3 regions of the Lapillicoccus sp. genome follow, and region 3 is predicted to be linked to each of the others. Evidence: predicted binding sites of a transcription regulator. Region 3 holds the regulator's gene; each other region holds the start of a gene.
What was found. Region 3 encodes LexA, which represses DNA repair genes until DNA is damaged. Its sites were predicted from a motif close to TCGAACANNTGTTCGA; they were not measured.
Positions count from the first base shown of each region.

Region 1: a site for LexA is predicted at 1,089-1,104, ahead of ACLL9L_RS14085 (DUF6504 family protein). Genes of this name have one in related genera too.
Region 2: a site for LexA is predicted at 1,696-1,711, ahead of ruvC (crossover junction endodeoxyribonuclease RuvC). Genes of this name have one in related genera too.

Region 1 is NZ_JBKJPP010000159.1:55,254-58,522, forward strand. Features, by position in the region: gene ACLL9L_RS14080 (hypothetical protein) at 1-1,016, shown strand, start outside; gene ACLL9L_RS14085 (DUF6504 family protein) at 1,253-1,633, shown strand; gene ACLL9L_RS14090 (SAV_6107 family HEPN domain-containing protein) at 1,644-2,138, shown strand; gene ACLL9L_RS14095 (DNA polymerase III subunit alpha) at 2,148-3,269, shown strand, end outside.
Region 2 is NZ_JBKJPP010000218.1:29,438-32,706, reverse strand. Features, by position in the region: gene kynU (kynureninase) at 1-54, opposite strand, end outside; gene pdxT (pyridoxal 5'-phosphate synthase glutaminase subunit PdxT) at 266-886, shown strand; gene ACLL9L_RS18830 (YebC/PmpR family DNA-binding transcriptional regulator) at 883-1,641, shown strand; gene ruvC (crossover junction endodeoxyribonuclease RuvC) at 1,742-2,263, shown strand; gene ruvA (Holliday junction branch migration protein RuvA) at 2,260-2,853, shown strand; gene ruvB (Holliday junction branch migration DNA helicase RuvB) at 2,850-3,269, shown strand, end outside.
Region 3 is NZ_JBKJPP010000205.1:17,201-20,469, forward strand. Features, by position in the region: gene ACLL9L_RS16945 (hypothetical protein) at 1-10, opposite strand, end outside; gene ACLL9L_RS16950 (LysM peptidoglycan-binding domain-containing protein) at 242-622, opposite strand; gene lexA (transcriptional repressor LexA) at 924-1,670, shown strand; gene ACLL9L_RS16960 (Sir2 family NAD-dependent protein deacetylase) at 1,716-2,624, opposite strand; gene ACLL9L_RS16965 (hypothetical protein) at 2,656-2,790, opposite strand; gene ACLL9L_RS16970 (LysR family transcriptional regulator) at 3,212-3,269, shown strand, end outside.

The DNA of each region.
Region 1 (3,269 bases), on a different contig from region 3:
TCATGTACATCATCTGGAACGACCAGATCTGGGGCGCCTACCGCCCGAGCGACGGCTGGCGGCCCTACAGCAACTGCGAGGCGCACCCGGAGGCGGCGTCGGACACCGCGTGCCACCGCGACCATGTGCACATCTCGCTCTCCTGGGAGTGGGCGATGGCCGCCACGTCCTACTGGAGCGGCAAGGTGGCTGCCAGGGACTACGGGCCGTGCCGGACCTCGACCACCGGGTGGGCGCCGGCCTACTCCGGACCCAACCCCACGCCGTGCCCATCCGTCGTCCCGGGGCCTGCCCCCGTTCCCGTGCCGGCCACCGGGACGGTGCCGGGCAGCGTCAACGCCGGTGGCCCGGCGGTCTTCTCGCCCGACGGCAGGTTCCGGCTGAACATGCAGACCGACGGCAACCTCGTAACGTACGACGCCGCCGGGAAGTACCAGTGGGCGTCGTCCACGAATGTCCCGGGCAGCTACCTGCGCGTCCAGGCCGACGGCAACGTCGTGATGTACGACCCGGAGGCCAACCTGCCGTTGTGGACGACCGGCGTGTACAGCCCCGGCGCCCAGCTGCGGATGCAGAACGACGGCAACCTGGTGCTGTACTCCGACGCCGGCGCGCCCCTGTGGGACAGCAAGGGCTACACCCGCCGGGCCGCGGTCCGGTTCGTCCCGCAGCGGGCATTCACCCACCTGTCCTCGGGGCAGTCCGTCACCTCGTGGTCCAACGGTTTCACCCTCACGCTGCAGACCGGCGGCAACCTCGTCCTGAAGAACGCGAACGGGTCGACCCGGTGGTCCAGCGGCACGTCGGTGCCCGGGTCGAGGCTCGAGGCGCAGGCCGACGGCAACGTCGTCATCTACGGACCCAGTGGTGCACCCGTCTGGCACACCAGGCTGTACAGCCCGGGTGACTACGCCGTCATCCAGGACGACGGCAACGTCGTCGTGTACGACAAGGCCGGCCGAGCCCTGTGGGATGCCCTGGGATTCACCGGGCATCCCGCCGTCCGGGTCGGCTGAGCGTCGGCAACGAACGGCGCCGCCCGGGGACGTCTTGACAGGCTGTCCGAGGGAGGGAGTACCTTTGCTTCATCGAACAGGTGTACGAATTCTCGGTCTGGGGTGACGAACTCCGCTCCCGCTCCAAGGGCCTGTCGGTGACAGCACGATCAACCCGTGACGGGACGCCTACCCCGTCCCGTCACGGGCCGGTCTGTCTCCTGAGCCACCCCATGCCCGGAAGGGGCGATGCCGTCATGCGCCGTTACAGCGATCCGATCGAGGTCCGGTCGGAGGACCGGACCACGAATGGTCACAGCGATGCGGGTGGAACGGGTGGCACGGACGTGATGGGGAGGTCCTCGCCCCCGCCGCAGGCCTTCATCTGGAGGGGCCGGCTCTACGTCGTGCGTCAGGTGATCGGCCACTGGCGTGAACGTCGGGCCTGGTGGCGCGAGGCGCTCGACCCGGTCCCCGGCCAGCCGGTGGGCCTCGACATCGCCGCCGGTGAGCGGCAGGTGTGGCGGGTCGAGGCCAGCCGGGGCCAGGTCCACGCCAGCGGGGTCTTCGACCTCGTCCACGACGACGTCCCCCACGAGGGACACCCCGACTGGCGCCTCGTGCGCGTCGCGGACTGAGGAGACCCGGATGAACACCGAGAGCGCCCACGTCCTGGTCCCTGGCCGGCGTCGTCCCCCCATCGCGGCAACCTCCCTCGACCTGCTCGACCGGTCCCGGGGGAGCCTGCTGCTCGCCTGCCGGACCGGTGACGCGGGCGAGCGCTACGTCGAGGCCCACCTCGGCGCCCTTCGGGCCGCGGCAGCCCTGCTCGCCGCGCGCAGCAGCTCCTCGGGGCGCTCGCGACCGCGCAGCGTCTGGGAGGTGCTGCCCGCGGTCGCCCCCGAGCTGTCCGAGTGGGCGACGTTCTTCGCCGGGTCGGCGCGGCAGCGGGCAGCCGTCGAGCGTGGTGGACCGCTCAGCGCCCGCGAGTCCGACGACCTGCTGCGCCAGTCCGAGATCTTCCTCGAGATCGTCCAGGACCTGCTCGGGGTGCCACGCGCCGAACCCCTGCCCGACTACCTCGCCCCGGTCTCGGCCCACGGGTCGGCGTCGGCGTCGGACCGGGCCGAAGCCCGGGCCTGAGGACCGTCCGTGCACGACACCTTCGTCCACCTGCACGTCGCCTCCGGATACTCCATGCAGTACGGCGCCTCGACCCCCGCCGCCCTCGTGCAGCGGGCCGTGGCCTGGGGCCAGCCGGCGCTGGCCCTGACCGACAGGGACGGGCTCTACGGCGCGGTGCGGTTCGTCCAGGCCTGCACCGACGCCGGGATCGCCCCGATCCTCGGCGTCGACCTCGCCGTCCGTCACGAGGTGCCTGACCCGCGCCGGACGTCGCACCGTGGTGGTCCTGCGACGCGGCCGCGCACCCCGGTCCGCGGCGGCGCCGTCGTGGACGCCCGGCTGCCGCGGGTGACCGTCCTCGCCCGGGGTCGTCACCTCGGTCTCGACCCTGGCGCAGGCTGGGGCCGGTTGTGCCGCCTTGTCACCCGCACCCACCTCGGCGGTGAGCGGGGCGAGCCGGTGAGCACGCCCGAGCTCATCGCCGAGCTGGCCACGCCGCCGGGCATCGACCCCGCCGAGCGTGGCCCCAGCCCGCTCGTCGTCCTGCTCGGTCCCGACTCCGACGTCGGCCGTGCGGTCCTCGCACGGAAGCGCGCCCGGGCCCACGCGGCGCTGGCTCGGTGGCGGGCCCTGTTGCCGCGCGACGCGATCGCCATCGAGGTCGTCTGCCACGGCGGGGCCGAGGGCACCCCGGCCAGCCTCGGTCACGCGGCCCGGCTCTACGCACTCGCCCGGGAGCACGGCATCCGCGTCGTCCTCACCGCTGCCGTGCGGCACGCCGACCCGCGGGAGGCCGCCACCGTCGACGTCCTCGACGCCGCCCGGCGGCTCGTCGCCCTCGACGTCCGTCACCTCGACCGGATCACCACGGCAGGCCACCTCAGTCCCACTCCGGCGATGTATGCCGTGGCGTGCGACATCCTCCAGGCCTCCGGTCCGGGGATCAGCGGCGGCGGCACCCTGGCCCGCGAGGGTGCCCGGTCGCTGCTCGGGGCGAGCGTCGCGCTCGCCATGGAGTGCGTCCAGGACCCGGCCGTCGACCTCGGGATCGGGGCCGTCCACCTGCCCGAGCAGACCGTCCTCGGCATCGCCCCCGACATCGACCCGCAGAGCATCCTCGCGGCCCGGTGCCGGGACGCGGTGGCGACC
Region 2 (3,269 bases), on a different contig from region 3:
GAGGAGGAGGGCGCGAGCGGTCAACCGGTCCGTGATCCGCTCCGTGGAGTCCATGCTGGTGACCGTATCCGACTCCGTGCGGGACCTCTGCGCGCGGCGACGTAGGGTTCGGGGCTGTGACCGCACCATCTCGCACCGACGCAGGGACGTCCTCGCCCGGTATCCGCCGCTGGCTGCGACAGCGACCGCCGCCCCTTCGTCCGTGTCCGCTGAGGCCCACCGCGTGAGCCGGATGAGCCGCCGTGAGCCGGATGAGCTCCACGCCATGAGCTCCTCCGGTCTCCTCCCGCCGCCCCTGATCGGCGTGCTCGCCGTCCAGGGCGACGTCCGTGAGCACATCCGGGTCCTCGAGGGTCTGGGCACGCGGGTCGAGGCCGTGCGTCGCCCGCGTGAGCTGGACGGCATACGGGGCCTCGTCATCCCCGGCGGGGAGTCGACGACGATGGACAAGCTCGTCCGCGCCCTCGAGCTCTTCGAGCCGCTGCGGGCGCTGATCGCGGCCGGGCTGCCCGTCTACGGGTCGTGCGCCGGGATGATCATGCTCGCCGACCGGATCGCCGACTGCCGGGCCGACCAGCAGACCCTCGGAGGGCTCGACATCACGGTGCGGCGCAACGCCTTCGGGCGTCAGGTGGACTCCTTCGAGGAGGACATCGACATGCTCGGGCTGGACACCCCGGTGCACGCGGTGTTCATCCGCGCACCGTGGGTGGAGGACATCGGGGCGGACGTCGAGGTGCTGGCCCGTGTCGCGGGCGGGCCCGCCGCGGGTAGGATCGTCGCCGTTCGCCAGGGGCACCTGCTCGCCACCTCGTTCCACCCGGAGGTCACCGGCGACACGCGGGTCCACGAGTTGTTCGTCGAGATGGTGAGGGAGAGATCATGAGCGGCCACTCCAAATGGGCAACGACGAAACACAAGAAGGCCGTCGTCGACGCGCGGCGGGGCAAGCTCTTCGCCAAGCTCATCAAGAACATCGAGGTCGCCGCCCGCACCGGCGGTGGCGACGTCATCGGCAACCCGACGCTCTTCGACGCCGTCCAGAAGGCCAAGAAGACCTCGGTCCCCAACGACAACATCGACCGCGCGGTCAAGCGCGGCTCCGGGGCCGAGGCCGGCGGCGCGGACTGGCAGAGCATCACCTACGAGGGATACGCGCCGCACGGTGTCGCGGTGCTCATCGAGTGCCTCACCGACAACCGCAACCGCGCGGCCGCAGAGGTGCGGACGGCCCTGACCCGCAACGGCGGTCAGCTCGCCGACCCCGGCAGCGTCTCCTACGTCTTCCACCGCAAGGGCGTCGTCATCGTCCCGAAGGGCGCCCTGTCGGAGGACGACCTGCTCGAGGTCGTCCTCGACGCCGGTGCGGAGGAGGTCAACGACCTCGGCGAGAGCTTCGAGATCGTCTCCGAGGCCGCCGACTTCGTCGCGATCCGCACCGCCGTGCAGGCGGCGGGGATCGACTACGACTCGGCCGAGGCCTCCTGGGTGCCCGCCCTCCAGGTCGAGCTCGACGCCGACGGGGCACGCAAGATGTTCCGCGTCCTCGAGGCCCTTGAGGACTCCGACGACGTCCAGAACGTCTACGCCAACGGCGAGGTCAGCGACGACATCCTCGCGCAGCTCGACGAGGATGACTGAGCCCCCTCGGCGCGTCTGCGCCGGTTTGGCTCGCCCCCGCGTGTAGCGTCGGTCCCGAACACCTGTTCGGACACCGTGACGACGAGGGAGGTATGCCGTGGTGCGCGTCCTTGGCGTCGACCCCGGTCTCACCCGGTGCGGCATCGGCGTGGTCGAGGGTGACCTCGGACGCCCGCTGCGGATGGTCGAGGTCGGCGTGCTCCGCACCTCGTCGTCGCTCCCGACCGCGCAGCGGCTGCTCGCGCTGCAGGTCGAGATGCAGGACTGGGTCGACCGCCACCGTCCGGACGCGGTGGCGATCGAGCAGGTCTTCGCCGACGCCAACGTCTCGAGCGTCATGGGCACCGCCCAGGCCACGGCCGTGGCGATGCTCGCTGCGGCGGCCCGCGGCATACCGGTCCATCTGCACACCCCCACCGAGGTCAAGGCCGCCGTCACCGGCAGCGGCCGCGCCGACAAGGCGCAGGTGACGGCGATGGTGACCAGGTTGCTGCGTCTCGATGCCCCGCCGAAGCCGGCCGATGCCGCTGACGCCCTCGCGCTGGCGATCTGCCACCTGTGGCGCGGGGGAGCCCAACGCCGCATCGACGAGGCGCTCGCCAGACAGGGGGCGGCGCGATGATCGCCTCCCTGCGCGGGACGGTGCTGCGCACCAGTCTGGACTCCGTCATCGTCGAGGTCGGGGGCGTCGGCATGCTCGTGCACACCACCCCCGCCACCGCGGCGTCGCTCCGGACGGGGTCCACCGCTGCGCTGTCGACGACGCTCGTCGTGCGGGAGGAGTCGCTGACGCTCTACGGCTTCGCCGACGACCAGGAGAAGGCGGTCTTCGAGACCGTCCAGACCGTGTCCGGGGTCGGACCCCGGCTGGCCCTGGCGATGCTCGCGGTGCACTCCCCGGACGGGGTGCGCCTCGCGGTCTCCTCCGGCGACCTCGCTGCCCTGACCAAGGTGCCCGGCATCGGTAAGAAGGGCGCCGAACGCATCGTCCTCGAGCTGCGCGACACGATCGGCGTGCCGTCGAGCACGGCCCAGGTCAGCGACCAGCCCGCCACGGGGGCGTGGCAGGGACAGGTGCGCGAGGCCCTCGTCGGGCTCGGCTGGAGCTCCAAGCAGGCCGACGACGCGGTGGACGCCGTGGTCCCGCTGTCCGCAGACGGCGCCAACGTCTCGGCGCTGCTGCGCGCGGCCCTGCAGGTGCTCGGACGATGACGACGACGAACGATGACGAGGTCCGCGGCATCTGGGCCGAGGACGACGGCTCCTTCGACGCGACGGCCCGGGTGGTCGACGGCCGTGGCGACGACCAGGACCGCAAGGTCGAGATGGCCCTGCGGCCGCGACGGCTCGCGGACTACACCGGCCAGACCCGGGTGCGCAACCAGCTCTCGCTGGTCCTCGAGGCCGCTCGCCGGCGGGGGGCACCCCCCGACCACGTGCTGCTCTCCGGTCCCCCCGGGCTGGGCAAGACCACGCTGGCGATGATCGTCGCGGCCGAGCTCGACCAGCCGATCCGGGTGACCTCGGGCCCCGCGATCCAGCATGCCGGCGACCTCGCCTCGATCCTGTCCTCGCTGGCAGAGGGGGAGGTGCTCTTCCTCGACGAGATCCACCGGATGTCCAGGGCG
Region 3 (3,269 bases):
TGAAGAACATGTCCCCTCCCCACATCGGTCAAGGATCCGAGCCTAGGCAGGACGCAGCAGTGGCCCGGCACTTGTCCACAGGTCCAGCCGGTGACGAACGCCCGAACGCCGCCCACGGCGTTGGTGGGCGGCGTTCGTCCTCTCGCGAGGTCGGCAACCAGGGGGTCGAGGCCTGGCAGCCGTCAGGGGAGCCGGATCGAGGTCCAGCGGGGTCGACGCGGACGTCGACCGTTCCGAGGCCTCAGCCGGGCGACGGGATGGCCAGCTCCTGGCCGGCATGGACCTGGCTGCTGTTGAGGTGGTTGGCGAGCTGGATCTGCGCGACACCCTCGGATACCGGCAGCTGCGGCAGTTCGGCCGCCGCCACCTGGGACAGGGTCTGGCCAGCGTCGACGGTGACCCGGTGATCGATCGACGCTCCGGCGGCGCCGACCCCGAGGATGGTGAGCGCGAGGAGAGTGACGATGGCGACCGTGCTGGCGGTGACGAGCAGCCGCCCGAACCGGGTGACCTTGACCGCGGGCCGCGCGACGGCCGAGCTGCCGCGTGGCACGAGGTGGAGGGCGGGTCGGCCCGGGCGCACCTCGAGCGGGGCGACCTCCCATGCAACGGCTGCACTCATGATGTCCTCCATCTCGTCGACCCCGGGGACGGGGACGGTTGGTGCGACGGCCCGAAGGTGGCGGTCCGGCGAGCGGTCCATCGAACGGATGTACGATGGAACGCTTGGACAATGTGTAGCACGGGTGTTCGAGAAAGTCGAGACACGCCTCGAACATATGTTTGGAACGGACGTTCGATACACGTAGGCTGTCCTCATGTCCGGTAGTCCATCACCGGGGTCTGACATGGCATCTGACCTGCGCAAACAACAGGACGCCGGCCGTGCAGTGACGACAGCGACGACGAAGGAGTTGGGACACATGGCAGTCCACGAGATGCCGGAGCGCGGCCAGGGCGACGGTCTGACCGTCCGCCAGCGGCGGGTGCTCGAGGTGATCCGCAACTCCGTGGACCGTCGCGGCTATCCGCCCAGCCTGCGCGAGATCGGTGAGGACGTCGGCCTGACCAGTCCCAGCAGCGTCGCCCACCAGCTCTCGGCGCTGGAACGCAAGGGCTACCTGCGCCGCGATCCCCACCGCCCCCGCGCCATCGAGGTCGTCTCTCCCGACGCCGCCGCCGGCGAGCGCGGCTACCGCTCCGGCGACAGTGGCACCAGCGAGATCTTCGACAGCACGGGTCAGCTCAGCACGGGCCAGCTCGACACCGAGACCGACTCCGGCAACACGCGTCCCGAGGCCGCCTACGTGCCGGTGGTCGGGCGGATCGCTGCCGGCGGTCCGATCCTGGCCGAGGAGGTCGTCGAGGACGTCTTCCCGTTGCCGAGGCAGATCGTCGGAGAGGGCTCGCTCTTCCTGCTCAAGGTCGTCGGCGAGTCGATGATCGACGCGGCCATCTGCGACGGTGACTGGGTCGTCGTGCGACAGCAGCCGACGGCCGACAACGGGGACATCGTCGCGGCGATGCTCGACAACGAGGCCACCGTCAAGACGTTCAAGCGGACCAACGGCAAGGTGTGGCTGATGCCGCACAACCCCGACTACTCGCCCATCGACGGTGACCACGCGACGATCCTCGGCAAGGTCACCGCGGTCCTGCGTCGCATCTGAGCCCGCCACATCCGAGCACCCCACACCTGAGGACCGGGTGCCGACTCAGCCGTCGACGCCTCTTACGCCCTCGCTGGCCAGCTCGGCGACGAGGGCGTGCAGCGTCTCGCCCAGCGGCGTGTGCATCCGCACCGTGGCCTCCGCGTCACCTCGCGTGGGGCTGGAGGTGACGATGGCGACCGGTATGCCGTCGCGAGCGGCCCGTCGCACGAACCGGTAGCCGCTCATCACCGCCAGCGACGACCCGAGCACCAGCAGGGACGAGGCCGCCTCGACCAGGGCGAACGACTGCTCCACCTTGGGCCTGGGGACCGACTCACCGAAGAACACCACATCGGGCTTGAGGGTGTCTGCCCCGCAGACGAGGCACAGCTGCAGGACGAAGCTCGTGACCACCTCGTCATCGAGGACGATGTCGCCGTCCGGGCGGATCTGGCTGGAGACCTTGGACCCGTCGGCCACGACGCCCAGGACCCGGTCGGAGAAGCCCGGGTTCGCGAGGGTCATCCGCTCGTCGAGGTCGAGCCGTCCCGTGCGGTCGCCACACGTGAGGCAGACGACGACGTCGAGGCTCCCGTGCAGCTCCACGACGTCGCGAGCCCCGCCCGCCTGGTGCAGCCCGTCGACGTTCTGGGTGATGATGCCGTCGAGGACGCCGAGCTGCTGGAGGCGGGCGACGGCGCGGTGACCGACGTTGGGCTCGGCGCGTGAGAAGCGTTGCCAGCCGATGAAACTGCGCGCCCAGTAGCGCTGGCGGGCGGCCGTGGATCCGGTGAACTCGGAGTACTGCATCGGGGTCACCCGTCGTGTCCCGTCCGGCCCGCGGTAGTCCGGGATCCCCGACTCGGTCGACAGACCGGCCCCGGAGAGCACGACGACGCTCCCGCGGCGCACGAGGTCGGTCAGCGCCGACGGCTCGGTGGGGGTCGCGGGTTGCGGGGCGCTCGAGGTCACCGCTCCAGTATCCAATGCCCCCTCCGGGCGCTCAGAACCGGCCGACCACGGTGCGCGGTTCGGAGTCGCGCAGGGCCGCGAGCGCGTATGCCGGGTCGGCCACCTCGTCGTGCGGGAGGCGCGAGGCGCGTCGGCGGCGTTGTCCCGCAACGGAGTCGACCACCACGGGAGCTGCCGGACGAACTGGTCCGCGAGCGCACGGACGGCGGCGTCCTGATGAATGAGCGCGAGGGCCACGCCTTCGAGAGCAGTGCCGGGGTGCGCAGGTTGTGCCACGCCATGGCCCGCATCGGCTCGGCAACCAGCCTCCTCGAAGCCCACCACCCCCGCCTGCGTGGCGTCCTGCTCACCCGGCCAGGTGAGACGGGGGTCGCTCCGCAGCACGGCGATGATCGACCCACCGGAGACGGCACTCACCGTCGGCAGTCCGCCGGGGACCCCAGCTCGTCGAGCCGGCGCAGGGCCCCGAGGTGGAACGGGGCACCCATCGCTGACACCCGCCCGACACCGGATCCGCGTCGGACTCTGAGATCACCGGAGCAGCAGGAACGTGGCGATTCGATAACAAGACGTTATAGACTGGGCCGATGATCGACGCTGCCGGACTGCGCGTGATGCGCGCCATCGCCGACGAGGGAAGCTTCA